3 regions of the Sphingomonas sp. 22R3R2A-7 genome follow, and region 2 is predicted to be linked to each of the others. Evidence: riboswitches for the same ligand, from Rfam matches in the RefSeq annotation. Region 2 holds a riboswitch; each other region holds the start of a gene.

Region 1 (9,705 bases), 3.1 Mb from region 2:
CCGCGAGCGCCACCTCGGCGCGTACGAGCCCGTAATAGGCCTCCACCGTACTGCGGGCGCCTGGCGTGTCGACGACTGTGCCGAACTGCGGGCCACTCAACGCCGTGTCGTTGCTGTCGGCGTCTGTATGGCTGTAGCGGCCGACCGCGGTTACCTTGAACGTATCGCCGGGCGACCAGATGAGCTTGCCGGTCGCGCCGACGCTGCTTGCGCCGATGTCGCGCGACCCGCCGCGCGCGGTCGGCGTGCCGTCGGTGAGATAGGTCGAACCCGACAACGCATAGTCGAGGTTCCCGGAAACGCCTGCGATGCGGGCGCCGCCCGAGAATGTGCCGAACGACCCGCCCTCAGCGCGCAGCGTTGTGCCCGGCGCTTCCGCCCCGCTCAGTGTCAGATACTGGATGACGCCGCCGATCGCGTCCGATCCGTATAGCGCCGATTGCTGGCCGCGCAGCACCTCGACCCGCGCCGCCTCGTCCGCGATCAGCGTCCCGAAATCATATTCGCCCTGATAGGGATCGGACACTTCGATCCCGTCGATCAGGACGAGCACATGGTTGCCCTCCGACCCGCGGATGCGCACCTGCGTCGTACCCCCGATCGCGCCCGTCCGACTGACCGCCAGGCCAGGCACGTCACGCAGCACGTCGGACACGATCCGGGTCTGCCGTTGGTCGATCGCGGCGGCATCGATCACCGTCACCGACGCGCCAAGCTGGTCGACCGGCACGGCATCGCCCGAACGCGAGGCGGTGACGACGACCTCGGCACCATCAACCGCGCGCTCGGCCGCCCCTGGCGTCGCCCGATCGGCATCGGCGAACGCCGGCGATGTGGCGGACGCTGCGGTGGCGAGCGCCATCAGCGATACGAAAACTCTGGTCATGAAACGATACCCCCCGGCGTCACGAGCGACCGGCGGGGGCGTGCCGTCCGATGATCCGGACGGTCGGCGCGACGCTTGGGATGGACACCGAACAGCACCCGCCACGCGCACCGATGCGGCCCCCGCCGCATGGTTCGTCGCTCAGACGGAGTACCGTGCCGCGGTCACCCCCTGGACCAAGGCAAGAGCGACCGAGCGCCGGCAGGTCTCCTGGCTCGCGGGTCGACACCCGGTGCACGACCTTCCCGGGCCATGTGCTTGCGCTTCGGCCTAGTGGTCGTCCCCTCGCGACGAGGAGACCTGCGCACCGCGCTCACCGCTTACAGTTGCAGGGACAGCCGCGGCATTGGACGCCTGAACGTCCGCACCGCATTCCCCTTCAAGCCCCGAGGGGCACCGACGCGATCTGCGACCCGGTCTTCACCGGATCGCGACGCCCCGGTAGAACAGATTTTCCGCGCCGCCAATGGGCGCGCGCTACACGCGTGCGAGGATCGCCTGCGCCTGGCGCAGATGCGGCGCATCGATCATCCGCCCGTCGAGTTGCAGCGCCCCGCCTCCGGCGCCGCCGCGAACGCCGCGACGATCGCCTCGGCCCGCGCGACCGTCGCCGCATCGGGCGTAAAGGCTGCGTTGATCGTCGCAACCTGGGTCGGGTGGATCGCCATCATTCCCGTAAATCCGTCCCGGCTTCCTCGTGCGGCATAGGCCGCCAGCCCGTCGAGATCGGCGATCGCGGGATAGACCGTCTCGATCGCCGCCACACCCGCTGCATGCGCGCCGAACAGCAGCAGCGACCTGACCATCCGATAGGGATCGGTATAGTGACCGTCCGCCTCGCGACTCGTCGCCGCGCCGATCGCGGCCGGCAGATCCTCCGCCCCCCACGTCAATCCGCAGAGCCTGTCCGATACCGCCGCATATTCGCCGAGCGTGAATATCGCCGCCGGAATCTCGGTGGCGATCGGCAGGATGGGCGGGCAGTCCGGCCCATAGGCCTCGACCAGCGCCGCGACGGTCGCCTTGCCTGCCGCCTTGGGCAGCATGATCGCATCCGCGCCGCGCGCCGCCTCGATATCGTCGCGGCGATCGTCCGCATCGAGCGGATTGATCCGGACCAGCCGAATGACACCGGCCGGCTCGCCGAGCGCTGCCCGCACCGCAGCGCGCGCGAACGCCTTGCGCGACGGCGCGACCGAGTCCTCGAGATCGAGGATGATCGCATCCGCGCCGCTTGCCGCCGCCTTGCCGAACCGCTCGGGTCGGTCCGCCGGCACGAACAGCAACGACCGCAGCCTCATGCCGTCGACCGGAGCAACAGCGCAGAACGCAGGCATTGGCACACGATCTCGTCGCGCTGGTTGATCAGCCGGTGCGTGAACGTGACGATCCCCGCAGTCGGCCGCGACTTGCTGTCCTTGAGGTCTGTGACGACGGTCTCGGCGCGCATCGTATCACCGATGAAGACCGGTTTCGGATGGACCAGCTTGTCGTAGCCGAGATTGGCGACGAGCGTGCCGAGCGTCGTCTCGCCCACCGACAGTCCCACCATCAGCGCGAAGGTGAAGGTCCCGTTGACCAGGATTTGGCCGAACTCGCTCGCCTTGGCCGCTTCGACGTCGAGATGAAGCGGCTGCGGGTTGTGCGTCATCGTCGAGAACAGCAGATTGTCCGTCTCGGTGACGGTGCGGCGGATTTCGTGGACGATCGCGTCGCCGACCGACCATTGATCGTAATAGCGTCCGGCCATCAGGCGTCCTTCTCGATCTGCACGAGCATCGTGCCATCGCTGACCTGTCCGCCCTCGACGGCGACGAGCTCGGCAACGACCCCGTCGAACGGCGCGGTCAGCGAATGCTCCATCTTCATCGCCTCCAGCGTCACCAGCTTCTGCCCTGACACGACGCGGTCACCCTCGACGACATCGACCGCGATGATCCGCCCCGGCATCGGCGACAGGATCGCGCCATCGGCTGCGGCCCCCACGGCCACCCCCGATGCGCGCCAGCGTTGCAGCAGCCATGTCTGCCCGGCGTCGGATACGAGGACCTCGTCGGCGGGCGTACCCTCCGCGCCATATGCGTCGAGGTCGATCGAGATCGCCTCGTCGTCGAGCAGGAAGCGCGCCGTGCGCCTCGGCGCGGCGTTCAGACGGAAACCGGCGATCGGATTGGCCGCTACCAGCGCCCGCGCGGCCTCGATCAACGCTTCCTCGCGCGGCTGCGTCGCCGGCATCAACGCCTCGTTTTCGCGCGCGATCAGCCCGGTATCGACCGTGCCCGCGACGAAATCCGGATGATCGAGCGCCTGAACCAGGAACCCCGCATTCGACCGTACGGGCCAGACGACGGCCCCGTCGAGCGCAGCCGCAAGCGTTTCGCGTGCGGTCGCGCGATCGGGGCCCCATGCGATGACCTTTGCGATCATCGGATCATAGAAGGGCGATATCTCCGCCCCCTGCTCGACCCCGGTATCGACGCGCGTGCCATCGCCGAGATCGAATGCGACGAGCCTGCCGATCGATGGCAGGAAGTCCCTTGCCGGGTCTTCGGCATAAAGCCGCGCTTCCATCGCCCAGCCGTCGATCGCAAGCTCGTCCTGCCGTCGCGGCAGCGGCTCGCCGCTCGCGACGCGCAACTGCCATTCGACCAGATCCTGCCCCGTGATTTCCTCGGTTACCGGATGCTCGACCTGGAGCCGGGTATTCATCTCCATGAACCAGATCCGGTCCGCGCGCAGGCCTTCGCTCGCATCGGCGATGAACTCGATCGTCCCCGCACCGACATAGTCGACCGCCTGCGCCGCACGGACGGCCGCAGCGCAGATCGCGGCGCGCGTCGCGGCGTCCATGCCCGGTGCCGGCGCCTCCTCGATCACCTTCTGGTGCCGGCGCTGAAGCGAGCAATCGCGTTCGAACAGGTGCACGACGTTGCCGTGCGTGTCCCCGAACACCTGCACTTCGATATGCCGTGGCGAGAGAATGTATTTTTCGATCAGCACATCGCTGTTGCCGAACGACGACGACGCCTCGCGCTGGCACGAGGTCAGCGCATCGGCAAAATCGGTCGCGCTGTCGACGCGACGCATGCCCTTGCCGCCGCCGCCCGCGACCGCCTTGATCAGCACCGGATAGCCGATCGCATCCGCCTCGCGCTGGAGTCGGTCTGGCGCCTGATCCTCGCCAATATATCCAGGCGTGACAGGAACGCCGGCCGCGATCATCCGCTGCTTGGCCGCGTCCTTCAGCCCCATGGCGCGAATGCTGTCGGGATGGGGACCGACCCAGACCAGCCCCGCATCGCGCACCGCCTGCGCAAAATCGGCATTCTCCGACAGGAAACCGTACCCGGGATGGATCGCATCCGCGCCGCTCTCCCGCGCAGCGGCGATGATCCTCTCGCCGACCAGATAGCTTTCGCGCGCGGGGCTCGCGCCGATATGCACGGCCTCGTCCGCCTGCCGGACGTGTAGCGCGTCCCGGTCGGCATCCGAATACACCGCGATCGTGCGAATGCCCATGGCACGCGCCGTGCGGATGATCCGGCAGGCGATCTCGCCCCGGTTGGCGATCAGCAACGAGCCGATCATCGCGCCGGGCATCCGGTGGTGCGCTTCGACCAGGTGATGTTCAAAATTTTCCACCGGCCGGCCTCGCGCACGAGGTCGAAATGATCGGTACCGCAATGCGCGACCCTGCCGTCGACCGTGAAGATATACGGCGACCAGACCATCGCGATGTCGCCGTCGATATCGACCGCGGCGTCGGTCAGCTTTTCGGCATAGCGCTCGGGCCCCGGTCTGAGACCGGCCGCGAACTCCGCCCAGCCGGTACGACGCACCGTGCGCGCCCCGTCAGGGCCCTCCTCGGCGACGGTGGCGCTGCCGTCCGCACGCACCTGCGCGAGGATCGCCTGGCCGTCGCGCGCTGCGAGCGCCGCGAACAGGCCGTTGATCGGCGCCATGACGCCGGCCTCCTCCGTCATCACGGCCGGCGGCAGACCGGTGCCCTTGACGATCGGGGCAACGGGCGTGACCTGACCCGCCGCAAGCAAGAGAGATAGCAGGATCATTCGATTACATCCTGAACACGCCGAACGCAGGGCGTTCGGGAATGGGGGCGTTGAGCGTAGCGGCAAGCGCCAGGCCGAGCACGTCGCGCGTCTGGGCCGGATCGATGATCCCGTCGTCCCAGAGCCGCGCGCTAGCGTACCAGGGATTACCCTCGTTCTCGTATTTCTGACGGATCGGCGCCTTGAACGTCTCGAGGTCTTCCGGCGTCCATGTGTCGGCGTCGCGATGCACCGTCGCCAGCACCGAGGCGGCCTGCTCGCCGCCCATCACGCTGATCCGGCTGTTCGGCCAGCTGAAAAGGAAGCGCGGCGAATAGGCGCGTCCGCACATGCCGTAATTCCCCGCGCCGAAGCTGCCGCCGATCAGGACGGTTATCTTGGGAACGGTGGCCGTGGCGACGGCGGTGACGAGCTTTGCACCATGTTTGGCAATGCCTTCCGCCTCGTACTTGCCGCCGACCATGAAGCCGGAGATGTTCTGGAGGAACAACAGGGGGATCCGCCGCTGGCACGCCAGCTCGATGAAATGCGCTCCCTTTTGCGCGCTCTCGCTGAACAGGACGCCGTTATTTGCGAGGATCGCGACGGGCAGGCCGTGGATATGCGCAAAGCCGCAGACCAGCGACGTGCCGTACAGCGCCTTGAACGCGTGAAACTCGCTGCCATCGACCAGACGCGCGATGACTTCGTGGACGTCATAGGGCGCGCGGACGTCCGAAGGGACGATGCCATACAGGTCGTCGGTCGCGTATTTCGGCGCCCTGGGCGCCTGCGCATTCACGACGCCGGGGATTTGCGGCTGCAGCGTCGAGACGATGTCGCGAACGAGCGTGAGCGCATGCTCGTCATCCTCGGCAACGTGATCCACGACGCCCGACCGGCGTCCATGCGTATCCGCGCCCCCCAGTTCCTCCGCTGAGATGACCTCACCCGTGGCGGCCTTGACGAGCGGCGGGCCCGCGAGGAAGATCGTCCCCTGCCCGCGGACGATAATCGTCTCGTCGGACATCGCCGGGACATAGGCGCCCCCCGCGGTGCAGCTGCCCATGACGCAGGCGATCTGCGGTATGCCCAGCGCCGACATCTGCGCCTGGTTATAGAAGATGCGACCGAAGTGATCGCGGTCCGGGAACACCTCCGCCTGATGCGGCAGGTTCGCGCCGCCGCTGTCGACGAGGTAGATGCAAGGAAGCCGGTTTTCCTGCGCAATTTCCTGCGCGCGAAGGTGCTTCTTCACGGTCAATGGGAAGTAGGTCCCGCCCTTCACCGTCGCATCGTTGCACAGGATCATGCACTGGCGACCCGCGACGCGTCCGATTCCTGCGATGACACCAGCGCCCGGAACCTCGTCATCATACAGACCATGGGCTGCAAGCTGACCAATCTCGAGAAACGGCGAGCCGGCATCCAGCAGCCGTTCGACACGGTCGCGCGGCAGCAGCTTGCCGCGCGCGGCATGCCGCTCGCGCGACTTCGCATTTCCGCCAAGCGCCGCCCGTGCGACGTCGTCGCGCAGCCGCTCCGCGAGGGCGCGATTATGCTCGGCATTCGCGCGAAAGCCATCGCTGTCGACAGACAGCTTCGTGGGCAGGACGGGACCGCTCATCGCCCGCTCCGTCCGGCAATGACCGTTCTGATCACTGCATCACCTTCGGCGCGGCACCGATCAGCTCGCGGCCGATCAGCATCCGCCGGATCTCGTTCGTGCCCGCGCCGATGTCGAGCAGCTTGGCATCACGCATGAACCGCTCGACCGGCCAATCCTTGGTATAGCCCGCGCCGCCCAGCGCCTGGATCGACTCGAGCGAAACCTTTACCGCACTCTCGCTCGCAAGCAGGATCGCGCCCGCCGCATCGAACCGCGTCGTCTTGCCCGCGTCGCATGACCGCGCAACCGCATAGACATAGGCGCGCGCCGAACTCAGCGCGACATACATGTCGGCGACCTTTGCCTGGATCAGCTGAAACTGACCGATCGGCGTGCCGAACTGCTTGCGCTCGCGGACATAGGGAATGACCACGTCGAGGCACGCCTGCATGATGCCGAGCTGGATCCCGGCCAGCACCGCGCGCTCGTAATCGAGCCCGGACATCAGCACACCGACGCCGCCATTCTCGGGGCCCATCACCGCCTCGAAAGGCACCTCGCAATCGGTGAAGACCAGCTCGGCGGTCGGCGAACCGCGCATCCCCATCTTGTCGATCTTCTGGCCGATCGCAAAGCCCGGCATGTCCTTCTCGATCAGGAAGGCGGTGATGCCCTTCGACCCCTCGCCCGTCTTCGCATAGACGACGAGCGTGTCCGCGTACGCCGCGTTGGTGATCCAGAACTTCGTGCCGTTGAGGACATAGCCGCGATCCGTCTTGACGGCCTTCAGCTTCATCGAGACGACATCCGACCCTGCCCCGGCCTCGGACATGGCGAGGCTGCCGACATGCTCGCCCGAAACGAGCTTGGGCAGGTATTTCGCCTTTTGTTCGGGATTGCCCCAGCGGCGGATCTGATTGACGCACAGGTTCGAATGCGCACCATAGCTCAGCCCGATCGATGCCGATGCACGACTGACTTCCTCGACCGCAACGACGTGCTCGAGATAGCCAAGACCAAGCCCGCCAAACTCCTCCTCGACGGTGATGCCGTGGAGCCCCAGCTCACCCATGGCCGGCCACAGCTCGCGCGGGAACCAGTCGTCGGCGTCGATTTTCGCGGCGAGGGGGGCGATCTTCTCGTTTGCGAAACGCTGCGTCGTGTCGCGGATCATGTCCGCGGCTTCGCCCAGGGCGAAATCGAAATCAGGCGTCAAGAAACTCTCCTCAAAGTCATGTTTCCCGTGGCTTAGCGGGGATTGTTCGCCAAAATCTCAAACGTCTTGTGCGTGCGGTTCCGGCGGTCCGCAGGTCTTGAGCACGCCGTGTACGATTTCGACCGGCCAGGCTGCAAGCGATTGCCCGATGCACGGCCCGCCGACACACCGGCCGTCCTCGATCGCAAACATCGCCGAATGCCACCCGCAGACGATCAGGTCGCCCCGCGGTGTCAGATAATCGTCGAGGGCGTGCGCAAGCGGAAGGCCGGCGTGCGGGCATCGATCGACATAGCCGAACACCGCGTCGCGGCGCCTGACGACGAAACCGTGGAATCGCCCCGCGCGCATCTGCACCACATAACCGCGCGCCGCACCGGGCAGGATCGCGTCGACCGGTCCGAGCGCGATGCCTGCCGGCGTCGCGAACAGCCGGTCCGAGGCGGGGACGACAGCGCCCGCGTCGTCGGGTGTCTCGATGTCAGTGTCGGACATGGTCATGCACAAAGGGTGATCGTAACGCCGCCCAAGGCATGAGGCAGCCTCTCCATTTAGTATCGTTGGATACCAACTGTCCGTTTGCGCCAACCGTGTCAACCGCTACTATCCGCGATCATGCCAACGCAGCTCCCCCAATCAGGTCCCACGGACCCGACGTCTGTCCGCCCCCTGCTGCTCGACGATTTCATTCCGTTCCGGCTTTCGTTCACATCGAACCTCGTCAGCGACACGATTGCGCGAAGCTATGAAGCGCTGTTCGGCCTCTCGATCCCCGAATGGCGGCTGATCGCGGTCGTTGCGGAAACGGGCGGCATCACGCAGGCCGAGATCGGGCACCGCACGCGGATGGACAAGGTCACCGTCAGCCGCGCCGCGATCGCGCTGGTCGAACGCGGGCTGCTCGAACGGAGCGCCAATGCGGCGGACCGGCGATCGCACCTGCTGATGCTGAGCGACGCAGGACGGACGCTGTATGCAGCGATCGCGCCCAAGGCGCAGGATCTCGAAGCGCGCATATTCGCGCAGTTCGACCCGGCAGAGGTCGCGGCGTTCACGGCCATGCTGCGACGGATCGATGCGGTCACCGCCGCGCTCGATCACCCCCCAGGGCGGCGTCGGTAGCCACAATTCGCGAAGATAGCCGAGCAACGCATGGACCGCGGTCGGTGCGACACGCGCATGGACCGCATAGATGCCGACATCGGCGCTGCCCTCGAACGCCGGCAGAACACGCACCAGCCGCCCCGACGCGAGATCGCCGCTGACGTCCCAGAGCGAGCGCAGCGCGATACCCACGCCGGCCAGCGTCAGTTCGCGCACCACCTCGCTCGAGTTCGTCCGGACATGGCTTTCACCATCGATCGTGAGATCGCCGCGCGGTCCGGTGAGCCGCCACGGCAATTGTCCCCGCGCAGCCAGCAGCCGGTGGCCTTCCAGCGCCGCCACCGTCCCCGGCGTTCCCGCCGCCTCCAGATACGCCGGTGCGGCACACAGAACGCGGCGACTGTCGGCGAGACGATGCGCGACAAACCCCGGCGCGGCGACGCCTGGTTCGGCCGAGGGCGCGATCCTGATCGCGAGATCGACACCGTCGCCGAGCAGATCGGAAAACCCGTCGGACAGATCAAGGTCGAGGGTGACGTTCGGATGCGCGTCGAGAAACGGTTTTAGCCGCGGCGCCAGGTGCAGGCGCCCGAACGAGGTCGGCGCGCTGACCCGCAACGGGCCGGTCGGCCCGGCACCGTCCTCCATGATGCGCGCCTCTGCCGCGCGGATCGCAGCGACGACCGCGACCATGTCGGTATGATAGAGTGCGCCGCGCGCCGTCAGTTCAAGCCGACGCGTCGTCCGGTTGAGCAGACGCACGCCCAGTCGGGTCTCGAGCCGCGCGATCCGCTTCGATACCATCGCGGGCGACACGCCGCGCCCGCGCGCCGCCCCGCTC
Region 2 (9,705 bases):
GGACAGATACTCCGCCAGCGCCCGCACCGCCGCGCCATTCCGTACGAGCACGATCGCGCGTGCATCGGGCACGACATGACGTCGCAGCCTCGTCAGCGGTGCGGCGTGGAGACCCAGGCAGGTCGTCGTCTCGATGCCCCAGCCGAGCCGCGCCGCGACGAGCGTGAAGGTCGAGAGCGCGGGATGCGCCACCCATTCGTCAGGCGACAGATGCCGCGTCACCGACGTCCCTGCACCGTACCAGAACGGATCGCCCGACGCGAACAGGACCACCGCACGTCCGCGCTCGGCGAGCAGCGCGTCGATGCCGGACTCGAACGGGACCGGCCATGGTCGGCGCTCCGCCTTTCCTTCGCCGACAAGGTCGGGCATCAGCGCGAGGTGGCGTGCGGCGCCGGTCACGATGTCGGCGGCCGCGATCGCCGCCTTCGCAGCGTCGGACAGCCCCGCGGCGCCGTCTTCGCCGATCCCGACGATCGTCAGCCAGGGAGTGTCAGCCATGCCGAATATCCTGATCCTGGGCGGCACGACCGAGGCCAGCGCGCTCGCCGCACGACTGGCGATGCGCGGCGATCGTGCGGTGCTGAGCTTTGCCGGACGCACGGCCTCGCCACGGGCGCAGCCGATCCCGGTCCGCATCGGCGGGTTTGGCGGCGTCGATGGCCTTGCGACGTACCTGCGCGATCACCGCGTCACGCACATCGTCGATGCCACGCACCCCTTTGCTGCACGGATGAGCGGCAATGCCGTCACCGCCGCGGCGCGGGCCCGCGTGCCGCTGATCGCGCTGACCCGCCCCGCCTGGGCACCCGCCGCGGGCGATCGCTGGACGCGCGTGCCGGATCTCGATGCCGCCGTCGCCGCGCTCGCCGGACCGCCGCGACGCGTGATGCTGGCGCTCGGGCGGATGCATGTCGACGCGTTTTCGGCGCAGCCGCAGCACCAGTATCTGTTGCGCTTCGTCGACCAGCCGGAGCGCGCCCCCGCGCTGCCGGATCATTGCCTCGTCGTCGATCGTGGACCATTCGACGTAGCGGGCGACCGCGCGCTGATGGACGCGCAAGGCATCGACCTCGTGGTGTGCAAGAATGCCGGCGGGCCGGGCGCGGTCGCCAAACTCCACGCCGCGCGCGGGCGCGGCATCCCGGTCGTCATGATCGATCGCCCCCCGCTGCCCGCCCGACGCGCGGTGCACGGCGTTGAGGACGTCCTGCGCTGGCTCGATCACGACGCCGACCGCGGGGTATAGAGGATCGGCCCCACGGGCCGCGCGATGATGCGCGTCTGGCTTGACCCGACGATCACCATCGTCCGCATGTCCGCCATCGCGCCGCGCGCATCGGGCAGCGGCACGATGTCCAGCACCTCGTCAGGCGTCGAGACCGCGCGCGCGAACAGCACCGGACGCGCGTCGCGGCAGGTCGCCCGAAGGACCGCGAACGCATCGTCGAGCGTGTCAGGCCGCGCCTTCGACCGCGGGTTGTAGAACGCGATGGCAAAGTCCGCCTCCGCGGCGAGACGTATCCGGCGTTCGATCGTCTCCCATGGCTTCAGATTGTCCGAGAGGTTGATCACGCAGAAGTCATGCCCGAGCGGTGCGCCCACCCGCGCGCTTGCCGCGAGCATCGCGGTGATGCCGGGGAGCACGCGGATATCGAGCGTGCGCCATGCCGCCGGCCCCGCCTCCAGCGTCTCGAACACCGCCGCCGCCATCGCGAACACGCCCGGATCGCCCGACGACACGACGACGACGCGCCGCCCCTCGTCCGCCAGCCGCAGCGCGTGCGCCGCCCGGTCGAGCTCGACGCGGTTGTCGCTGGGATGCAGCGTCAGACCGTCTCGCGCCGCGACCCGCGCGACATAGGGGACATAGCCGATCACGTCGGTCGCCTGCGCCAGCGCCGCGGTCACCTCGGGCGTGACGAGGTCCGGATCGCCCGGCCCCAGCCCCGCGATCGTCAGCCACCCGGTCATGGCCGCCGCCCCTGTCCGTGAATCAGCAGGATCGAGAAATAGGGCGTCACCGCGTCCGCCTCGCCCAGCGGCGTGACCCGCTGGTCCTGCATCGCCGCGTGCTCGACCAGCCATGCCTCGTCCTCGCGCCCCGCAGCTGCCACCGCGCGGCGGAGCTTGCCCAGATGACGGCCGATCTTCATCACCACCAGCGCGTCGGTGTCGCGGATCCGCCGGACGAGATCCTCCTCGGGCAGCGTCGCCATCAGCACGGTGAGGACGTCGTCGCCCCAGGTGATCGGCGCCCCGCTCGCGGTCCATGCGCCCGACATCCCCGTGATCCCCGGCACGACGCACACCGGGGCGATCGTCTGCAACCGCGTATAGAGGTGCATGAACGATCCATAGAAGAACGGGTCGCCCTCGCAGAGGACAACGACATCCTCGCCGCCGCGCACCAGGCCCGCCAGATGGTCGATGCAGCCCGCATAGAAGGCCGAGAGGCAGTCGTTGTAGCGCGGGTCGGCGACTGCGATTTCGGTGGTGACGGGATATTCCATCGCGAATTCGGTGACGTCGTCGCGCAGCATGCCGTCGACGATCCTGCGCGCATGACCGCTGCGGCCGGCCTTGCGAAAATAGGCGATGTGGCGCGCGCCGCGGACGAGGCGGTCGGCGCGCACGCTCATCAGGTCGCACGCCCCCGGCCCGAGGCCGACGCCGTGGATCGTGCCGCATCGCACCGCAGAAGGCTGTACGGTGATCATTCCGCCGCGCTCGCCAGCGCGTTGACCGCGGCGACGGTGATCGCGCTGCCGCCCAGCCGGCCCTCGACGATCACGCAGGGCACGGGTTGCGCCGTCCACAGCGCGTCCTTCGATTCAACGGCGCCGACGAACCCGACGGGACATCCGATGATCGCCGCCGGCCGGGGACACGCGGGATCCTTGAGCATCGTGAGCAGATGGAACAGCGCGGTCGGCGCATTGCCGATCGCAACGATCGCGCCCGCCAGATGCGGCCGCCAGGCCTCCAGCGCGGCCGCCGACCGGGTCGTCGCCATCGCGGTCGCGAGCACGATCGTCTCGGGCTGGTGCAACGTGCAGATCACCGCATTCTCCGCGGGCAACCGCGCGCGCGTGATCCCTTCGCTGACCATCCGCGCATCGCACAGGATCGGCGCCCCGGCCCGCAACGCGGTGCGCGCGGCGTGGCCGAAACCGGGTGAAAAGCGGATATGCGCAGCGAGTTCGACCAGCCCGGCGGCGTGGATCATCCGCACCGCGACGGGCTCGTCGCCGGGCGCGAACCGCGCGAGATCGGCCTCGGCGCGGATCATCGCGAACGACTGGCGATAGATCGCCGCGCCATCGGTTTCATAGGCGTAGGGCATTCAGGCGGCTCCGAAATGGGCGAGGATCTGCGCGGCGTCGAGACCGGCATGCACGGGCGGCGCGCCGGCGCGCGCGTCGAAGGCGAGGTCGAACACGCCGTCGCGCGCCGTCAGCACGACATCGGCCGGCGCCGCGCGCGCGCATCCTTTCGCACAGCCCGAGACATGGAGCCGGCCACCGACATGCGGCGCCAATTGTCGCGCCAGCGCGCGCGTGGCCGCATTCGCCTGCGGACAGGCGGGTGCGCCGACACAGGCATCGGCGCGCAGCACGGGGGCGATCGGGTCGACGATCAGCGCGTCGCTGTCGGCCGGGAGCCGGATCGCCCCCGCGGCTTCGCAGAGCAGCATGCGCCAGGGCGTCACGCGTACCGCACCGATTGCCGGTTCGGCCTCCAGCCACCGCATGAACGCCGCCGCGGCGATCCGCCCGAACGGCAGCGCAACCGCCAGCCCGAGCGGATGGACGCCCGGCCGGATACGGGGCGCGGGCATCGCGGGCGACTCCTGCTCGCGCGCCCATGTCGGCAGCGCCGCGGCATGCCGTTCCATCCGGCCGCTGTCCGCGCCGCCGGTCTCGACGAACCAGCGTGCGAGCGCGACCAGCGTATCGATCTCACGCCCCTGCCCGAGCGGCGTGCCGCGGTGCCGCCCCTCCGCACGCAGGATCAACCCGGCCGACGCCCCCCGTTCTATCCGGAAGTCCGCCGGTGCATCCTGCAGCACCGGCGCGGTCCCGGCATCGATCGCGAAGCCGACCTTGCCCGGCAGCTCGGGGAGCTCGGCGATCCGCGCATACATGGCTCCCGCAAGGCGGTGCGTATCGTCGCCCGGCACGTGATCGGGCGCGACGAGAAGCGCCGCGCGCGCGTCAACGCCGGGGTGGGGATCGATCAGCCCGAGCTCGAGCAGCGCGTCGATGAGCGCGCGCCAGCTATCCTCGCGGACGCCGCGGATCTGCAGCCCGGCCCGACTGGTCACGTCGATCTCGCCATTGCCATGTCGCAGCGCTGCCCGGCACAGGCCAAGGAGCGCCGCGCGCGGCACCCGCCCGAGCCGTGGCCGGACGCGCACGAGCAAGCCATCGCCCGCCATCATCGGCCGCCACGCATCGGGGCACCAGCCCTTGACGACGAACGCGCTCAAGCGGGCATGCCGAGTTGCGCGAGAATGGAGTTGCGCCGCGTCGGCCACAGATTGGCGGCGTGCAGCGCGGCAAAGCGCGCGCGCATCGCCGCCAGTGCCGCGGGATTTGCGGCTTCGAGGAATTCCACGACCGTTTCGCGTGCCAGCGTCGCATCGAAATACAGGTCGATCAGCTCCACCGAGACCGCGTCGGCGAGGTGCGCGAACGCGCCGAGGTGATCGAGCGTCGCGGCGATCTCCGCCCCCCGCGAAACCCGTGGCGCAGCATCCCGTCGACCCAGGCGGGGTTCGCCGCGCGCGCATGGACGACGCGCGCAATCTCTTCGCGCAAGGGGCGTGCGCGCGGTCGATCCGGGTCGCGCGCATCGAGGTGGTACAGCGCGGCGCTGCCACCCGCGACCGACTGCGCCGCCGCGAATCCGGCCTCGTGCGCCGCATAATCCGCGGCGAGCAGCAGGTCGGTCTCGGGCAGGTCCTGCACATGGACGAACGCGTCGGCAGCGGCAACGCGGTCGCGGATACCGCGCGGATCGGAGACGTCGCGCCCGTCATCCCCCGCTTCGCCGTCAAGCGCATGGCTCGAGGCCGCAAGCCATGCCTCACCCGCGGCTAGGCGGGCGTCGGCGGTATAGGTCTCTGCCGCGTCCCCCATCGCCAGCCCGTAGCGACCCGGCCCCGGGCCATAGACGCGCGCGGTCGCCGCCTGTCCGACGAAGGGATTCCACGCCGCCGGCTCGTCACGTCGCCCAAGCGCGCGGACGGCTTGTCCGAACATCGCGCACAGCGTCGGGAATGCATCGCGGAACAACCCCGACACGCGCAGCGTGACGTCGATGCGTGGCCGGTCGAACTGTGCAAGCGGAAGGATCTCGATCCCCGTGACGCGGTCGGACTGCAGGTCCCACACCGGTTCCGCGCCGAGCAGGTGGAGCGCCATCGCGAATTCCTCGCCCGCCGTGCGCATCGTCGCCGACGCCCACAGATCGACCACGATCGTACGCGGATAGTCGCCATGATCCTGCAGATGCCGCCGGATCAGCTCGTCGGCGAGCGTCACGCCCTGCGCATGCGCGGTCCGCGACGGCACCGCGCGCGGATCGGTGGTGTACAGGTTCCGCCCCGTCGGCAGCACGTCCGCGCGTCCACGCCACGGCGAACCCGACGGCCCTCCCGCGACGCGCGCGCCCCGCAGCGCCGTCAGCAGCCCGGTGCGTTCCGCCTCGCCCTGCTCGCCGCGACCATAGACGTGCAGCCCGTCGCCGAACTGGCACTCCTTCACGTCGCACACGAACGCATCTATCCGCGTGATCGCGTCCGCGGACGATTGCGCGGTGTCGAGGTTCAGCGTCGCGGCAAGCCCGGTCGCGCTCGCCTCGTCGCGGATGTCGCGTTGCAGCCGGTCGCGTCGCGCCGGATCGAGCCCGTCCGCATTCGAGAATTCGTCGAGCAACGCCTCGAGCCGGCCGAGCCCTGCGCCGCTGCGCGTGCGCTCGAGCGGCGGGGGAACATGGCCGAGCGTGACCGCGCCGATCCGCCGCTTGGCCTGCGCGGCTTCGCCCGGGTCGTTGACGATGAACGGATAGATTACCGGCATGGCCCCCACCAGAACCTCGGGCCAGCACGCGTCCGACAGCGCCACCGACTTTCCCGGCAGCCATTCGAGCGTCCCGTGCGCGCCGACATGTACGAGCGCGTCGGTCCCCCGCGCCTGCAGCCAGAGGTAGAAGGCGGCATAGGCGTGGCGCGGACACCGCGACAGGTCGTGATACTCCCCGCTCCGCACGTCGCGCCGTCCCCGCTCGGGCTGCAGCGCGACCAGAACGCCGCCATGCTCGACCGCGGCGAACTCGAACGCGCCGCCCACGCACGCGGGATCGCTGTCGGGCGCCCCCCAGCTCCGCTCGAGATCATCGCGCACTTCGCGCGGCAGCCGCGCGAGCGCCGCCTGATACGCCGCGAGCGGCCACGTCATCCGCTGCGTCGCCAACGCGGACTCGGGCTTTTCGCGCGGTCCCTCGCCGAGCGCATACCCCGCCGCCGCCAGATCCTCGAGGATCGCGTCCGTCGATGCCAGCGCATCGAGGCCGACCGCATGCGCCATCTGGTACGCCTTGCCCGGATAGGTCGACAGCAGGATCGCGACCCGGCGCCCGGCCGCCGGCTTGCGCGCGAGACCGACCCAGGCCGTCACCCGCGCCGCGATTGCAGCGATCCGGGCCGGGTCGCCGCGGTGCTCGCGACGTGCATATTCGAGCGCGCGGTCGCGCGCGCCATCCTCCTTGAAGCTCGCGACGCCTGCGAAGAGTCGCCCGTCGACCTCGGGCAACACGACGTGCATCGCGAGATCGGCCGGGGACAGCCCGCGGCTCGACCCGGCCCAGGCGGCGCGATCGGAGGTCGCCAATGCGATCTGGAACACGGGCACCCCTGCACCGTCGAGCGGTGTCGCCTCGCCGGACCCCCGCGCCGAAAACGCGGTCGCGTTGACGATCGCCGCAGGTGCCAGCGCCGCGACCCAGCGCGCGAGCCACCCGGCCGCGTCGGGCGCCTTCAGCGACGGCGCGAACAGGCCCAGCACGTCGAACCCGTGTCCGGTGAGCGCGGCATGCAACGCCTCGATCGGATGCAGGTCCGCCGCCGTCAGATAGGAGCGATAGAATATCAGCAGCACGCGCGGGCGCTCGGCGGTCAGCGCGAACGCCGCGGGGCACGACACGCCCCCGCCCGGCTGCCACCCACCGACCTCGGCGATCGTCCGCACGCCCGGCACCGGCCCCGCATACAGCCCCGCCGCAAGCGCGAACTGCGCGAGTGCCGCCTGCGCCGCGACCGTGCCGCCGGTATCGCAGAGCAGCGCCAGCTGCCGGAGCGTCGATACCGGGATCGTCGATGCGGCATCGAGCCTCGGATCGATCCGCCCATCGGCCGACAGCACCGCCAGCGCGATCCCCTTCTCGCGCGCGAGCGCCTCGACCTGTTGCAGGCCATAGCTCCAATAGGCGCGGCCCCCGATCAGCCGGATCAGCACGCCCTTCGCACCCGCCAGCGTCCGCTCGACATAGGTATCGACCGAGAGCGGGTGCGCGAGCGTCGACAGGTTGGCGAGCCGGACCGACGGCAACGGGCTTCCCGCCGCATCCGCGCGCCGCCACCCCGCCGCGAATGCGCCGAGGTCGCTGTCAGAAAACGACAGGACGACAAGGTCTGCGGGGGTCTGCGCGAGGTCCTGCGGGACCGCGCTTTCCTCCAGCCCATGCGTCTCGCGAAAGACGACGTGCATCGTCGTCAGGCGTCCAGCGCGGCCTTGATCTGCACCGCGTCGATGCGATCATGCTCGGCGATGACGACCAGCTGCGTGCGCCGCAGCTCGTCCGCGCGCCACAACCGGTCATATTGCGTCCGCACGCGCGCGCCGACCGCCTGCACCAGCAATCGCATCGGCTTGCCCGCAACCGCGGCATAGCCCTTCACGCGCAGGATATCCGCGCTGCGGGCGAGCGCATCGATCCGTGCGGTCAGGGCGGCGGGGTCGGCGATCTCGCCAAGCTCGACGACGACGCTGTCGAAATCGTCATGCTCGTGATCATCCTCGCCGTCGTGATGCGAGGGGCGTGCGGCGATATCGTCCTCCGCCGCCGCGCCGAGCCCCAGGATCACGCGCGGGTCGATCACCCCGTCGGTCAGATCGATCACCGGCAGCGGCCGCGCCGACTCCGCCGCGATCACCGCACGCGCCCTGGCGACGCCCTCGGGCCCGGCCAGATCGACCTTGGTGAGCAGCACCAGATCCGCACACGCCAGCTGGTCCTCGAAAACCTCGGACAGCGGCGTCTCGTGATCGACGCTCGGATCGGCGGCGCGCTGCGCATCGAGTGCGGCGAGATCGGGCGCGAACCGCCCGGCCGCGACCGCCTCGGCATCGGCGAGCGCGATCACGCCGTCGACCGTGATCCGCGACCGGATCGCGGGCCAGTCGAACGCCTTGAGCAGCGGCTTGGGCAAAGCCAGCCCCGACGTCTCGATCAGGATATGGTCGGGCCGCGGGTCGAGCGCGAGCAGCGTCTCGACGGTCGGGATGAAATCATCCGCGACGGTGCAGCAGATGCAGCCATTGGCCAGCTCGACGACGTTCTCCGCCGGACAATCGGGGATCGCGCAACCCTTCAGGATGTCGCCATCGATTCCGAGCGTGCCGAATTCGTTGACCACCACCGCAAGCCGCCGCCCGCCCGCATTGCGGATCAGGTGGCTGATCAGCGTCGTTTTCCCCGCCCCCAGGAACCCGGTGACGATGGTGACGGGAACCTTGGCCAGGCTCGGGGGCCGGATTCGGCTGGATATCGGACATGCTTGCTCTCCACGGCGTCGGAACGACGGCCACGGACGGACGCACGTCCGCAGCCACACGCACGCACGACCTCGCGGCCGCACATGTTCGTCGCTCAGACGGGTTACCGTGCCGCGACCATCCCCTGGATCAAGGCAAGAGCGACCATAACGCTGGCAGGTCTCCTGGCTCGCGGGTCAAAGCTCGATGCACGCCTTCCCAGGTCCGCGACCCAGTGGCTGCCCCCGCGCTGGAGGGCCCGTGCGTCTCGCTCACCGCTTACAGTTGCAGGGACAGCCGCGGCATTGGGAGCAAAGCCCCCGCACCGCATTCCCATTCAAGCCCCGAAGGGCACCGGCGCGATCAACGAGGATCGGTAGAACCAATCCTCGAGGACCAACTTAGAGCAATTCGCAAAGGCTGCCAATGCACATCGCCCTCACAATCCTCCCCCTGGCGGGGGAGGATCAGCGAAGACCTTACCCCCGCACCACGTCGATCTCGTCGAACCGCTTCCACCGATAGATCGCAAAGCTCAGCACCCAGCACGCGACGAACAGCGCGATGATCGCGAACCCCAGCCCGTTGAAATTTTCCCCCAGCGCGGCAGCAGCGTCCCACACGCCGCCGCTCAGCCCCAGCTTCGACCCGATCAGCGCCAGCGTCTCGATTCCCCCGATCGCGATCGCGACGATCGCCGAGATCAGCGTGATCGTGATGTTGTAGTACAGCTTGCGGATCGGCTTCACGAACGCCCACTCGTACGCGCCGAGCATCACCACGCCGTCGGCGGTGTCGACCAGCGCCATCCCCACCGCGAACAGCACCGGCAGCACCAGCACCGTGCCGATCGACAGACCGTCCGCCGCCTGGCTCGCGGACAGCC
Region 3 (9,705 bases), 3.1 Mb from region 2:
CGCCGCGCTTGGACTGTTGTTCGTGTTGTCGGCGGGATCGGAAAGTGCGTTGTCGCTGATCCTTGCGGGCATCGCGGTGGGAACGCTCGCCGTTGCCGGGGTCAGCCTTGCCCTGAACCTCTCGCCCAATCCGTTCGCGGCGATGGAGATCATGACCTGGCTGCTCGGATCGCTTGAAGATCGTTCGTTCACGCACGTGATGCTCGCGCTGCCGTGTATCGCGGTCGGGATCGTGCTGGTGGCATGGGACGGGCGCGCGCTCGATGCGCTGACGCTCGGAGAAGATGGCGCGCGCGCGCTGGGTGTCGATCTCCGCTACACGCGTGCCCGGATACTTGTCGGGATCGCGGTCGGTGTCGGCGGTGCCGTCGCGGTTTCGGGCGCGATCGGGTTCATCGGGCTGATCGTCCCGCACCTGATCCGTCCGCTGACCGACCGGTCGCCATCGGCGATCCTGCTGCCATCCGCGATCGGCGGCGCCGCGCTGCTGACCTTCGCCGATGTCCTGGTGCGCGTGATCCCCACCTCGAGCGAACTCAAGCTCGGCGTGGTCACCGCGTTTCTGGGCGTGCCGGTGTTCGTTGTCCAACTGATGCGCGAGCGGCGGTCATGGTGAGCCTCGCCACAAAAATCTGGTCGTTCGTCGCGCTGGCGTGGACGTCGTCGAACAGGTCAGCTTTTCCGCCGCTGGCGGGGCGTTGATCGGTATCGTCGGTCCCAACGGCGCAGGAAAGTCGACGCTGGTGCAGGCGCTGTTGGGGCTCGTCGCCTCGACGGGGGATATCCTGCTCGATGGACAGCCGCTTGGCCGACGCTCGCGCGCGCAGATCGCGCGAACGATTGCGTATCTGCCTCAGGGCCAGAGCCTGCACTGGCCATTGAGTGTCGACCGGCTCGTCGCGCTGGGACGGTTGCCGCATCTGGCGCCGCTGTCGCGCATGACGACGGAAGACCGGGGCGCGGTCGACCGGGCCATGGCGACGGCGGACGTAACGGCGTTCGCGACACGGACGGCGACCGAATTGTCGGGCGGCGAGCGCGCCCGGGTCCTCCTTGCCCGCGCGCTCGCGGTCGAGGCGCCCGCGCTGATCGTCGACGAGCCGCTCGCGTCGCTCGATCCCGCGCACCAGATGCGCGTGATGGAAATCCTGCGGGATCAGGCTACGCGCGGGGTCTTGGTAGTCGCGGTGCTTCATGATCTGAGCCTTGCCGCACGCTATTGCGACCGGTTGATGATGATCGACCGCGGGCGGCTGGTCGCGGATGGCTCGCCGGACGCCGTGCTGACGCCGGAACGCCTGCGCGAGACCTATGGTATCCGCGCCTGGTTCGGATCGGCGGCGAACGTGCCGCTCATCGTTCCCATCGCGCGCGCGACGTCACGGCACGATTGACCCGCGCCCGGCGACACGCCTATTCGGGGTGCTGCGACAGGTTCCCCGGCGACGGGGATGAAAAGGGAACGGGAGAACCCCGGCTGCCCCTGCAACTGTAAGCGGCGAGCCATCGTGCCATCATGCCATTGGGATCCCGGTCCCGAGAAGGCGGTGCGGAGGGCTGTGACCCGTGAGCCAGGAGACCTGCCCGTCGCAGTCGTCTTTCGTCCGGCCAGGGTGCGCCGAGCGGACGGGGGTGAACCCGAGCGACGACATAACCAGTCTGCGGTCCGAGGCCGCGGGCGCGTATGTCATGGGGTTTCAATGCCAAATATTCTGGTTCCCGCCGAAGACGGTGCGGCCGTCGTCGCCTGCAGCACCTGCCGCGCGTCCACCGACGCGAAGGACGATGCCGAGGGCATGCGGGGCGGTGCGAGACTCGTCGCTGCACTGGAGGCGGTTCAGGCAAGCGATTCGCGCTATGCCGGAATTGCGGTTCAGGCGATGCCGTGCCTGTTCGCCTGTCAGGACTTCTGCACCATCCATGTCCGCGGACCCGCGAAGATCGGTTATGTGCTGGGGCGCTTCACGCCTGACAAGGACGCGGCGCGGGCGATCCTCGATTATGCCGTGCTGCATGCGGAGAGTGCGGAGGGGCAGGTGCCGTTCCGGCAATGGCCTGCGGGGATCAAGGGGCATTTCATCACCCGGACGCCGCCCGCCGGCTATGTCGCGCAGTGACGCTGTTCCCCACGGTTGCGGCGTTTGAGGCGGCACTGAAGGCCCTTCCTGCGGCAGACGACGCCGCGCGAGAGGCCGCATCGCTGCGGCAGGGGCAGTTGACCAAGCCGCCCGGGTCGCTTGGCCGATTGGAAGACCTCGCGGTCTTCATGGCGGGTTGGCAAGGGCGCGAGCGGCCGCGGTTCGAGCGCGCACGAGCGGCGATTTTCGCGGGAAATCACGGCGTTGCGGTGCACGGGGTCAGCGCCTTTCCGGTCTCCGTCACCGCACAGATGGTTGACAATTTCCGCCGTGGGGGCGCGGCGATCAATGCGCTGGCGGATGCCGTCGGGCTCGAGCTCGTCATCGCCGACATTGATCTGGAAACCCCTACCGCGGATTTCACGACGGCACCGGCGATGGACGAAACGGAATGTCTCACCGCACTCAACATCGGCGCCGACGTCGTCGTGCCGGGGCTCGACATGCTTGTCGTGGGAGAGATGGGGATCGGGAATTCTACGTCGGCCGCAGCGCTGTGTCTGCGCAGTTACGGCGGAACCGCCGCGGACTGGGTTGGCCCGGGGACGGGGGTTGATGTGGCGGGACTCGCGCGGAAAATCGCGGTGGTTGAGGCTGGGATTGGGCGGCATGATGAATTCCCTCGTACGCCGTTCGAGACGTTGCGGCGGGTGGGGGGCGTGAGATCGTGGCGATCGCTGGCGCGGTTGTGGCGGCGCGGGTGGCGGGGGTGCCGGTAGTGCTCGACGGGTTCATTTCGTCGGCGGCGATCGCGCCGATTGCGGCGGCGTATCCTAGCATTGTGGAGCACTGCATTGCCGGCCATTGTTCGGCCGAACCGGGGCATGAGCGATTGCTCGCCGCGCTGAAACTCGAGCCTTTACTGCGGCTTGGGATGCGGTTGGGGGAGGGAAGCGGGGCGGCGGTTGCGGTCGGGGTGATCCGGTCGGCGCTCGCGGCGCATGACGGGATGGCGACGTTTGCCGAGGCGGGGGTGTCGGTGGCGTGAGTGGGGCGTTCCTGCTCCACCTGTTGCGGCATGGGGCGCCTGAACTGACCGGGCGGATGCTGGGGCGGACCGATAGTCCGGTCACGGCGGAGGGACTGGCGGCCTGTGTGGCGCGGGTAAAGTCACTGGATTTCAAAGGGCTGGTCTGTTCTGATCTCATGCGATCGCAGGCCATTGCGGATGCGATCGGGCGGGAGCGGGGGCTGGCTCCAACGACGGACGCGCGGTGGCGGGAGCTGGATTTCGGGGACTGGGACGGGCTGGCTGCGGCGGAGATCGACGCTGCGGCGTTGCAGCAATTCTGGGACGATCCGGATGGGGCACCGCCACCGGGTGGGGAACGATGGAGCGATCTGGTCGCGCGAATTACCGCCGCGATAGAAGATCTTACACCTGAAACCTCATTGATCGTGACACATGGCGGGGCGATCCGTGCGGCGCTGAAAGCGCTGTGCGGGTTCGGGTTGCGCGAGCTCTGGGCGTTCGATTTGCCCTATGCGGCGCTCGTTACGCTACGGATCTGGCCGGACCGGACGGCGCAGATCGTGGCGCTGCACACGGATCCAGTTTCGTGAAGCGGCTGATCGTCGCCTTCGGGTTCCTGACGCGCGTGCCGATGCCGCAAGTTGCTGCGGACGCTGCGGATTTTGCCGCCGCGATCCGGTGGTACCCGGTCGTCGGGGCGTGCATCGGGGTGGTCGTCGCGGTAGCGGGGTGGGTCGGCGCGCTGATCGATCCGTGGACCGGTGCGCTCGCCGCGCTGACGATTTGGGTAGCGATTACAGGGGCTTTGCACCTGGACGGGCTGGCAGATCTGGCAGACGGGCTGGGTGCCGCGCATGGCGACCGCGACAGGCTGATCGCGGTGATGGCGGATCCGCATATCGGCAGCTTCGGCGTTGTGATGATCGCCCTGCAAATCCTTGCAAAGCTTGTCTTATTGCATGCCGTTTCGACACAGGGATGGGCGGTCGTGATCGTCGTCCCGATGCTCGCGCGGATCGGGCCGTTGTGCTGGGCGCGGTGGGTGCCGCTGCTGCGGGAGGGCGGGCTGGGAGGGATGGTGGCAGGGAAGATCAGGGTGCACGATCTGGTCTTTTGGGGGTGCGTAACAGGGTGTTTAGGGGTGCCTGTGCATGCCGTTGCAGGGGCCCCTGCACTGATCGCTGTATTCGGCTGGTGGCTCATCCGGCGGGTTGGGGGCGTATCCGGGGATTGCCACGGCGCGGGGATCGAATTCGTCGAGACCGGGATGCTAGTCGCGCTCGCCATTGCCGGCCGCGTTTGAGCCCGCGAGCTTCGACACTGCGATCAGCGCGTCGATATCGAGATGGCGTTCGAGCGTTTCCGCAATCGCATCGAGCGCGGCGTCGATCGACGCCGCATGGTCGGGCCCGACCGCATCGACCCCGAGCCGGGTGAGCCAGGCGCGGCGCTGATCCGCGAGGCCGAGCAGGCCGTGGACATAGCTGCCCGCAACGAGCCCGTCGGGACTGACCGCGCCGTCGCGGCGGCCATCGTCGCGGGTCGTGAGTGCGCGCGCGGTGTCGGGGCCGGTGGTTTCGCCGATATGGATCTCATAGCCGTCGAACCGTGCGCCGATCGCGGTGCCGGCGACGCGTTCGAGCGTCTTGGCGGGGGACAGGATCGTCGCGACGTCGAGCAGGCCGAGCCCTGGGGCGATACCGGCGGGACCCTCCAGCCCGTCCGGATCGGCGATGCTGCGGCCGAGCATCTGATAGCCGCCGCACAGCCCGAGCACCGGGCGGCCGCGGCGGCGGTGCGCGTGGATGTCGATGTCCCAGCCCTGCGCGCGGAGAAAGGCGAGGTCGGGGATCGTCGCCTTGGAGCCGGCGAGGATGATCATGTCGGCGTCGGGGATCGGTTCGCTGGGCGGGACCATGACGAGCGTGACGCCGGGGTCGAGCCGCAGCGGATCGAGATCGTCGAAATTGGCGATGCGCGGGGTGATCGGACAGGCGATGACGACCTGGCCGTCCTGCCGGCCGTGACCGGTCCGGCGTTCGAGCACGACCGCGTCCTCGCTCGGCAGGCGGGCGGCCTCGGGCAGCCAGGGGATGACGCCATAGCCGCGCCAGCCCGACCGCGCCTCGATTGCGCGATAGCCGTCGTCGAACAGCGCGGGGTCGCCGCGAAACTTGTTGACGAGGAAGCCGTGGATCATCGCGGCATCGGCGGGGTCGATCACCGCGCGCGTGCCGACGAGCGAGGCGATGACGCCGCCCCGGTCGATGTCGCCGATCAGGATGACGGGGACGCCCGCGGCGCGCGCAAAGCCCATGTTTGCGATGTCGGCGGCGCGCAGGTTGATCTCGGCGGGGCTGCCCGCGCCCTCAACAACGACGATGTCCGCCTGCGCACGGAGCCGGTGATAGCTGGCGAGCACCTCGTCCATCAGCCCCGCGCGCCCCTCGCGCCAGCGGCTTGCGCGCAGGATGCCGCGGACCTTGCCGTGGACGACGAGCTGCGAGCTGCGATCGCCCTGCGGCTTGAGCAGGACGGGGTTCATGTCGGTGGTCGGCGCGGTGCGCGCGGCGATCGCCTGGGTCGCCTGCGCGCGGCCGATCTCGCCGCCATCGGCGGTGACGGCGGCGTTGTTCGACATGTTCTGCGGCTTGAAGGGCCGGACGGAGAGGCCGCGATTGGCGAGCGCGCGACAGAGGCCGGCGACGAGCACGGACTTGCCGACGTCGGAGCCGGTGCCCTGGAGCATCACCGCACCCACAGCAGCGCCCCCGTGACGATCCAGAGCAGCAGGCAGGCGCGGCGATAGACCTGGAGCGCGCGGGCGATGTCGGCGGCGGTGGCGGCGGGGCGACCGCTGCCGATCCAGGGCTTCAGCTGGGTGACGCCGTCATAGCTGACCGGGCCGGCGAGGCGGAGGTCGAGCACGCCCGCCATCGCTGCCTCGGGCCAGCCGGCATTGGGCGAGGCGTGCTTGCGCGCGTCGCGGCGCATTACGTGCCAGCCGCCGGGACCGGCGAGGCACAGCAGGGCGCCGCTGATCCGCGCGGGGATACAGTTGGCGAGATCGTCGATCCGTGCCGAGGCCCAGCCGAACGCGCGCCATCGTGGCTCGCGGTGGCCGATCAGGCTGTCGGCGGTGTTGATCGCCTTGTAGATCCAGAGACCGGGAAGTCCGCCGACGAGCAGCCAGAAGAGCGGCGCGACGATGCCGTCGCAGAAGCTTTCGGCGAGGCTTTCGATCCCGGCGCGGGCGATGCCGGCGGAGTCGAGCCGGTCGGTGTCGCGACCGACGATCTTGCCGACCGCGATCCGCGCGCCCTGCACGTCACCCTTGCCGAGCGCGGCGGCGATCGGGGCGACGTGATCGTTGAGGCTGCGCTGCGCGAGACCGGGGGCGGCGAGGAGGCCGATGCCGATCCAGGCATAGGCGCCGAGATAGGTCGTCAGAAGCCAGGTCGCGCCCCAGGCGATCCCGCCCGTTACCGCGAGCGTGATCGCGAGCGTCGCGACCCCGGCGATGCGGCGCGTCGCGTCTGGCCATGACGGACGGTTGAGCGCCTTTTCGAGGCTGCCGATGATCGCGGCGATCGCGCCGACGGGGTGGCCGACCCGACGGTAGAGCCGTTCCGGCCAGCCGAAGGCGGCGTCGAGTGCGAGGGCGATGAGCGCGACGGGATCAGCCATGCGCGAGCGCCACGTCGAGACGCGCCAGTGCGGCCGCGTCGGCGGGGACGCCGAGACGGAGCCAGCGGGGGTCATAGGTGAAGGGACGCGTCAGGATGCCCGCCATATTCAGACGCTCGAACAGGGACTTGGCGTCGTCTGTTACGATGAGGCGGAAGAGCGGGCAGGCGCCCGTCGCGGTGAGCCCGTGGCGGAGAAGCACCGCGTCGAGCGCGGCTGCACGGGTGACGAGCTGCGCGCGCGTCGTGTCGATCCAGTCGCGGTCGGCATAGGCGGCGGTGCCGATCGCGAGCGCGGTCGCGGAGATCGGCCAGCTGCCCAGGCGGTCGCGGACCCGCGCGACGATGCCGGGCGGTGCGATCATGAAGCCGAGCCTCACGCCGGCGAGGCCGAAGAATTTTCCAAATGATCGGAACAGGATGACGGGGTCTTCTGCGGACAGTTTCGAAGCCAGGCCGGCGTTGGGGAGCGTGTCGGCGAAGGCCTCGTCGACAACCAGCCAGCCTGCATGCTCGCGGAGCCGCTCGATCACTGGCCTGAGCGCGTCCGGACTGACCAGCCGGCCGTCGGGGTTGTTCGGGTTGGCAAGCAGGATGGTGCCGCCGCGGGCCGCTTCGTCGGCGAGGCTGTCGATCGAGATACGCCCGGGGAAGACCGCGTCGTGCGTCGCGTAGCTGGGGCCGACATGGCGGGCGGGGGCGGGCAGGCCGAGCTTGCCGAGCAGGCGGAGGCCGATCTCGGTGCCGGGCAGCGCGACGACGCGTGCGGGGTCGGCGCCGAAGTGGCGCGCGGCGACGGCCTCGAGCGTGGCGAGCGCGGCGGGCGAGGGGAGGCTGCGCAGGTCGACCGCGAGATCGGCGGGCGGCTCCCACGCGCAGGGGTTGATTCCGGTCGACAGGTCGAGCCAGGGACGCGGCGCGTGCGGGTACAGCGCCTGCGCGCTGTCGATCCGGCCGCCATGTTCCATCAGCGCGTGCACGTGCGTCCCCTGCGCCGGCGATGCCGCGGCGTTGCTGCTGGCCTTCGCCATTCGTCGGGGATAGCGCAAGAGGCGATGGAGGAGACGGTCGTGCAGGGGTTTGGAAAGACGGTGCTGGTGACCGGCGGTGCGCGCTCGGGCAAGAGCCGCCATGCGCAGGCTTTGGCAGAGGCGGGGGCAGAGGCGGCAGGTGGCCACACGCTGGTCTATATCGCGACTGCGCAGGCGTTCGATGGCGAGATGACCGAGCGGATCGCGCGACATCGCGCCGAGCGGGACGAACGGTGGCGGACGGTCGAGGCGCCGATCGCGCTGGCGGCGGCGATCGTCGAGGCGGATGCGCCGGACGGGGTGATACTGGTCGACTGCCTGACCTTGTGGGCGTCGAACCTGATGCTCGCGGATGCGGATGCGGAGACGGCGATCGCCGCGCTGCTGGATGCGATCGGTCGTGTCGAGGGGCGGCTGGTGCTGGTCACCAACGAGGTCGGGATGGGGATCGTGCCCGACAATGCGATGGCGCGGCGGTTTCGCGATCTGGCCGGGATGCTCAACCAGCGGGTCGCGGCTGCGGTCGAGACGGTGGATCTCGTGGTGTCGGGGCTGACGATCCGGATGAAGGGATAGGGTGCCCCTCCCCGTGCGGGGAGGGGCTGGTGGCGTCAGAACGAGACGCGAGCGCCGAGCGAGGTGACGATCGCGCTGGCGTCGCGGAGCGCGCCGTTGGTGCGGATGATGCTGCCCGCGACCAGAGTGGCGCGGTCGATCGTCGTGTTCTCGAAGTCGACATATTGCGCGGCGGCGTCGACCGCGATGCGCGGCGTCAGCTGGTAGGAGGCGCCGGCGGCATAGGTCCAGCGATCGGCGTCGGGGACGCGCGCGTCGCGCTGGCCGTCCTGCGTCGGCGTCTTGGTGCGCTGGACACCGCCGCGCACCGTCAGCTTGGGCGTGACGTCATAGTCGAGACCGCCCGCGAGGCTCCAGCTGTCGCGGTAGTTTTCGGGGATCGACGTGTTCAACGGTGCGCCGAGATCGATCGTGTCGAACTTGCTCCAGTTGAACGCGATGACCTGGGCGTTGAGCGTCAGCTGGTCGGTGGCGCGGACGCGGCCCGCGACGATGACCTGGCCCGGCGTGTTGAACTCCGCGGTCGCGCCCGAGATGTCGGTGTTGCCGCCGGCGAGCGGGCCGAGCAGGCCGGTGACGACGAGGTCGCCCTTCAGCTTGTGGCGGATGCTCGACTTGTAGGTGACGCCGACGGTGGCGAAATCGTTGTGGAGCTGGACGCCTGCGGTCCAGCCGAGATCCCAGCCGTCGCCGCTGAGTTCCTGGCGGCCGTCGGGCTGTGCCGCGGACACGTTGGGGAGCGCGTTGCTGAGGATCGCGTCGGTATATTCGACGTTGAGCGCACCGCCGACACGGAGCCAATCGGTCAGCTCGACGCCGATCGAGGGCTGGATGTCGATCGTGCGCAGGCGGGTTTTGTCCGCGCTGTAGCGGGCCCAGCTGTCGGCGTCATAGTTGGTCGTGAAGCTGAACGGCGAGGTGACGACGAGGCCGACCGCGATCCGATCGGTCAGCGGATAGGCGACCGCGCCCGACGGGACGACGCCCTTGTTGACCGGGTCGCTCGAGTTCGACTGGCCGCTGATCGCGGTGCAGGGCTGGCCGCCCGGACGGCAGATCTGCGAGCCGGTGTCGATCACGTCGCCGCGCGGGATGATTGCGCTGGCGCTGAGCGTCGCGCTGCCGTCGCGGATGCCCGCGATCGCGGCGGGGTTCCACCAGAGCGATGCGGCGCCGGTATCGGCGGCCTCACCCGAGAACGCACGACCCGCGCCGCGTGCCGACTGCGCCTGGAGATAGAAGGCGTCGGCATAGGCGGTGCTGGCGAACCCGAAAGCGGAGACGAGCGCGGTCACGGCCAG

The links. Region 2 has a riboswitch for cobalamin ahead of cobW (cobalamin biosynthesis protein CobW). Riboswitches for the same ligand answer to the same signal wherever they lie in the genome.
Region 1: another riboswitch for cobalamin. It lies ahead of QP165_RS01305 (TonB-dependent receptor plug domain-containing protein); the one in region 2 lies ahead of cobW (cobalamin biosynthesis protein CobW).
Region 3: another riboswitch for cobalamin. It lies ahead of QP165_RS01330 (DUF1636 domain-containing protein); the one in region 2 lies ahead of cobW (cobalamin biosynthesis protein CobW).

What each region holds. Positions count from the first base shown of each region.
Region 1 is NZ_JASPFR010000001.1:275,135-284,839, reverse strand. Features, by position in the region: gene QP165_RS01305 (TonB-dependent receptor plug domain-containing protein) at 1-886, opposite strand, end outside; cobalamin riboswitch at 1,070-1,302, opposite strand; partial or broken gene QP165_RS01300 (HpcH/HpaI aldolase/citrate lyase family protein) at 1,364-2,187, opposite strand; gene QP165_RS01295 (MaoC family dehydratase) at 2,184-2,636, opposite strand; gene QP165_RS01290 (acetyl/propionyl/methylcrotonyl-CoA carboxylase subunit alpha) at 2,636-4,474, opposite strand; gene QP165_RS01285 (nuclear transport factor 2 family protein) at 4,471-4,956, opposite strand; gene QP165_RS01280 (carboxyl transferase domain-containing protein) at 4,961-6,562, opposite strand; gene QP165_RS01275 (isovaleryl-CoA dehydrogenase) at 6,594-7,718, opposite strand; gene QP165_RS01270 (Rieske (2Fe-2S) protein) at 7,818-8,255, opposite strand; gene QP165_RS01265 (MarR family winged helix-turn-helix transcriptional regulator) at 8,376-8,882, shown strand; partial or broken gene QP165_RS01260 (LysR family transcriptional regulator) at 8,898-9,705, opposite strand, start outside.
Region 2 is NZ_JASPFR010000001.1:3,415,919-3,425,623, reverse strand. Features, by position in the region: gene cbiE (precorrin-6y C5,15-methyltransferase (decarboxylating) subunit CbiE) at 1-501, opposite strand, end outside; gene QP165_RS16395 (cobalt-precorrin-6A reductase) at 500-1,249, shown strand; gene cobJ (precorrin-3B C(17)-methyltransferase) at 1,225-1,974, opposite strand; gene cobI (precorrin-2 C(20)-methyltransferase) at 1,971-2,720, opposite strand; gene QP165_RS16380 (precorrin-8X methylmutase) at 2,717-3,346, opposite strand; gene QP165_RS16375 (cobalamin biosynthesis protein CobG) at 3,347-4,492, opposite strand; partial or broken gene cobN (cobaltochelatase subunit CobN) at 4,489-7,772, opposite strand; gene cobW (cobalamin biosynthesis protein CobW) at 7,778-8,821, opposite strand; cobalamin riboswitch at 8,978-9,193, opposite strand; gene QP165_RS16360 (HoxN/HupN/NixA family nickel/cobalt transporter) at 9,299-9,705, opposite strand, start outside.
Region 3 is NZ_JASPFR010000001.1:287,822-297,526, forward strand. Features, by position in the region: gene QP165_RS01320 (FecCD family ABC transporter permease) at 1-616, shown strand, start outside; gene QP165_RS01325 (ABC transporter ATP-binding protein) at 654-1,394, shown strand; cobalamin riboswitch at 1,416-1,602, shown strand; gene QP165_RS01330 (DUF1636 domain-containing protein) at 1,710-2,117, shown strand; partial or broken gene cobT (nicotinate-nucleotide--dimethylbenzimidazole phosphoribosyltransferase) at 2,114-3,126, shown strand; gene QP165_RS01340 (histidine phosphatase family protein) at 3,123-3,701, shown strand; gene cobS (adenosylcobinamide-GDP ribazoletransferase) at 3,698-4,414, shown strand; gene QP165_RS01350 (cobyric acid synthase) at 4,382-5,872, opposite strand; gene cbiB (adenosylcobinamide-phosphate synthase CbiB) at 5,860-6,798, opposite strand; gene QP165_RS01360 (aminotransferase class I/II-fold pyridoxal phosphate-dependent enzyme) at 6,791-7,765, opposite strand; gene cobU (bifunctional adenosylcobinamide kinase/adenosylcobinamide-phosphate guanylyltransferase) at 7,853-8,404, shown strand; gene QP165_RS01370 (OmpP1/FadL family transporter) at 8,440-9,705, opposite strand, start outside.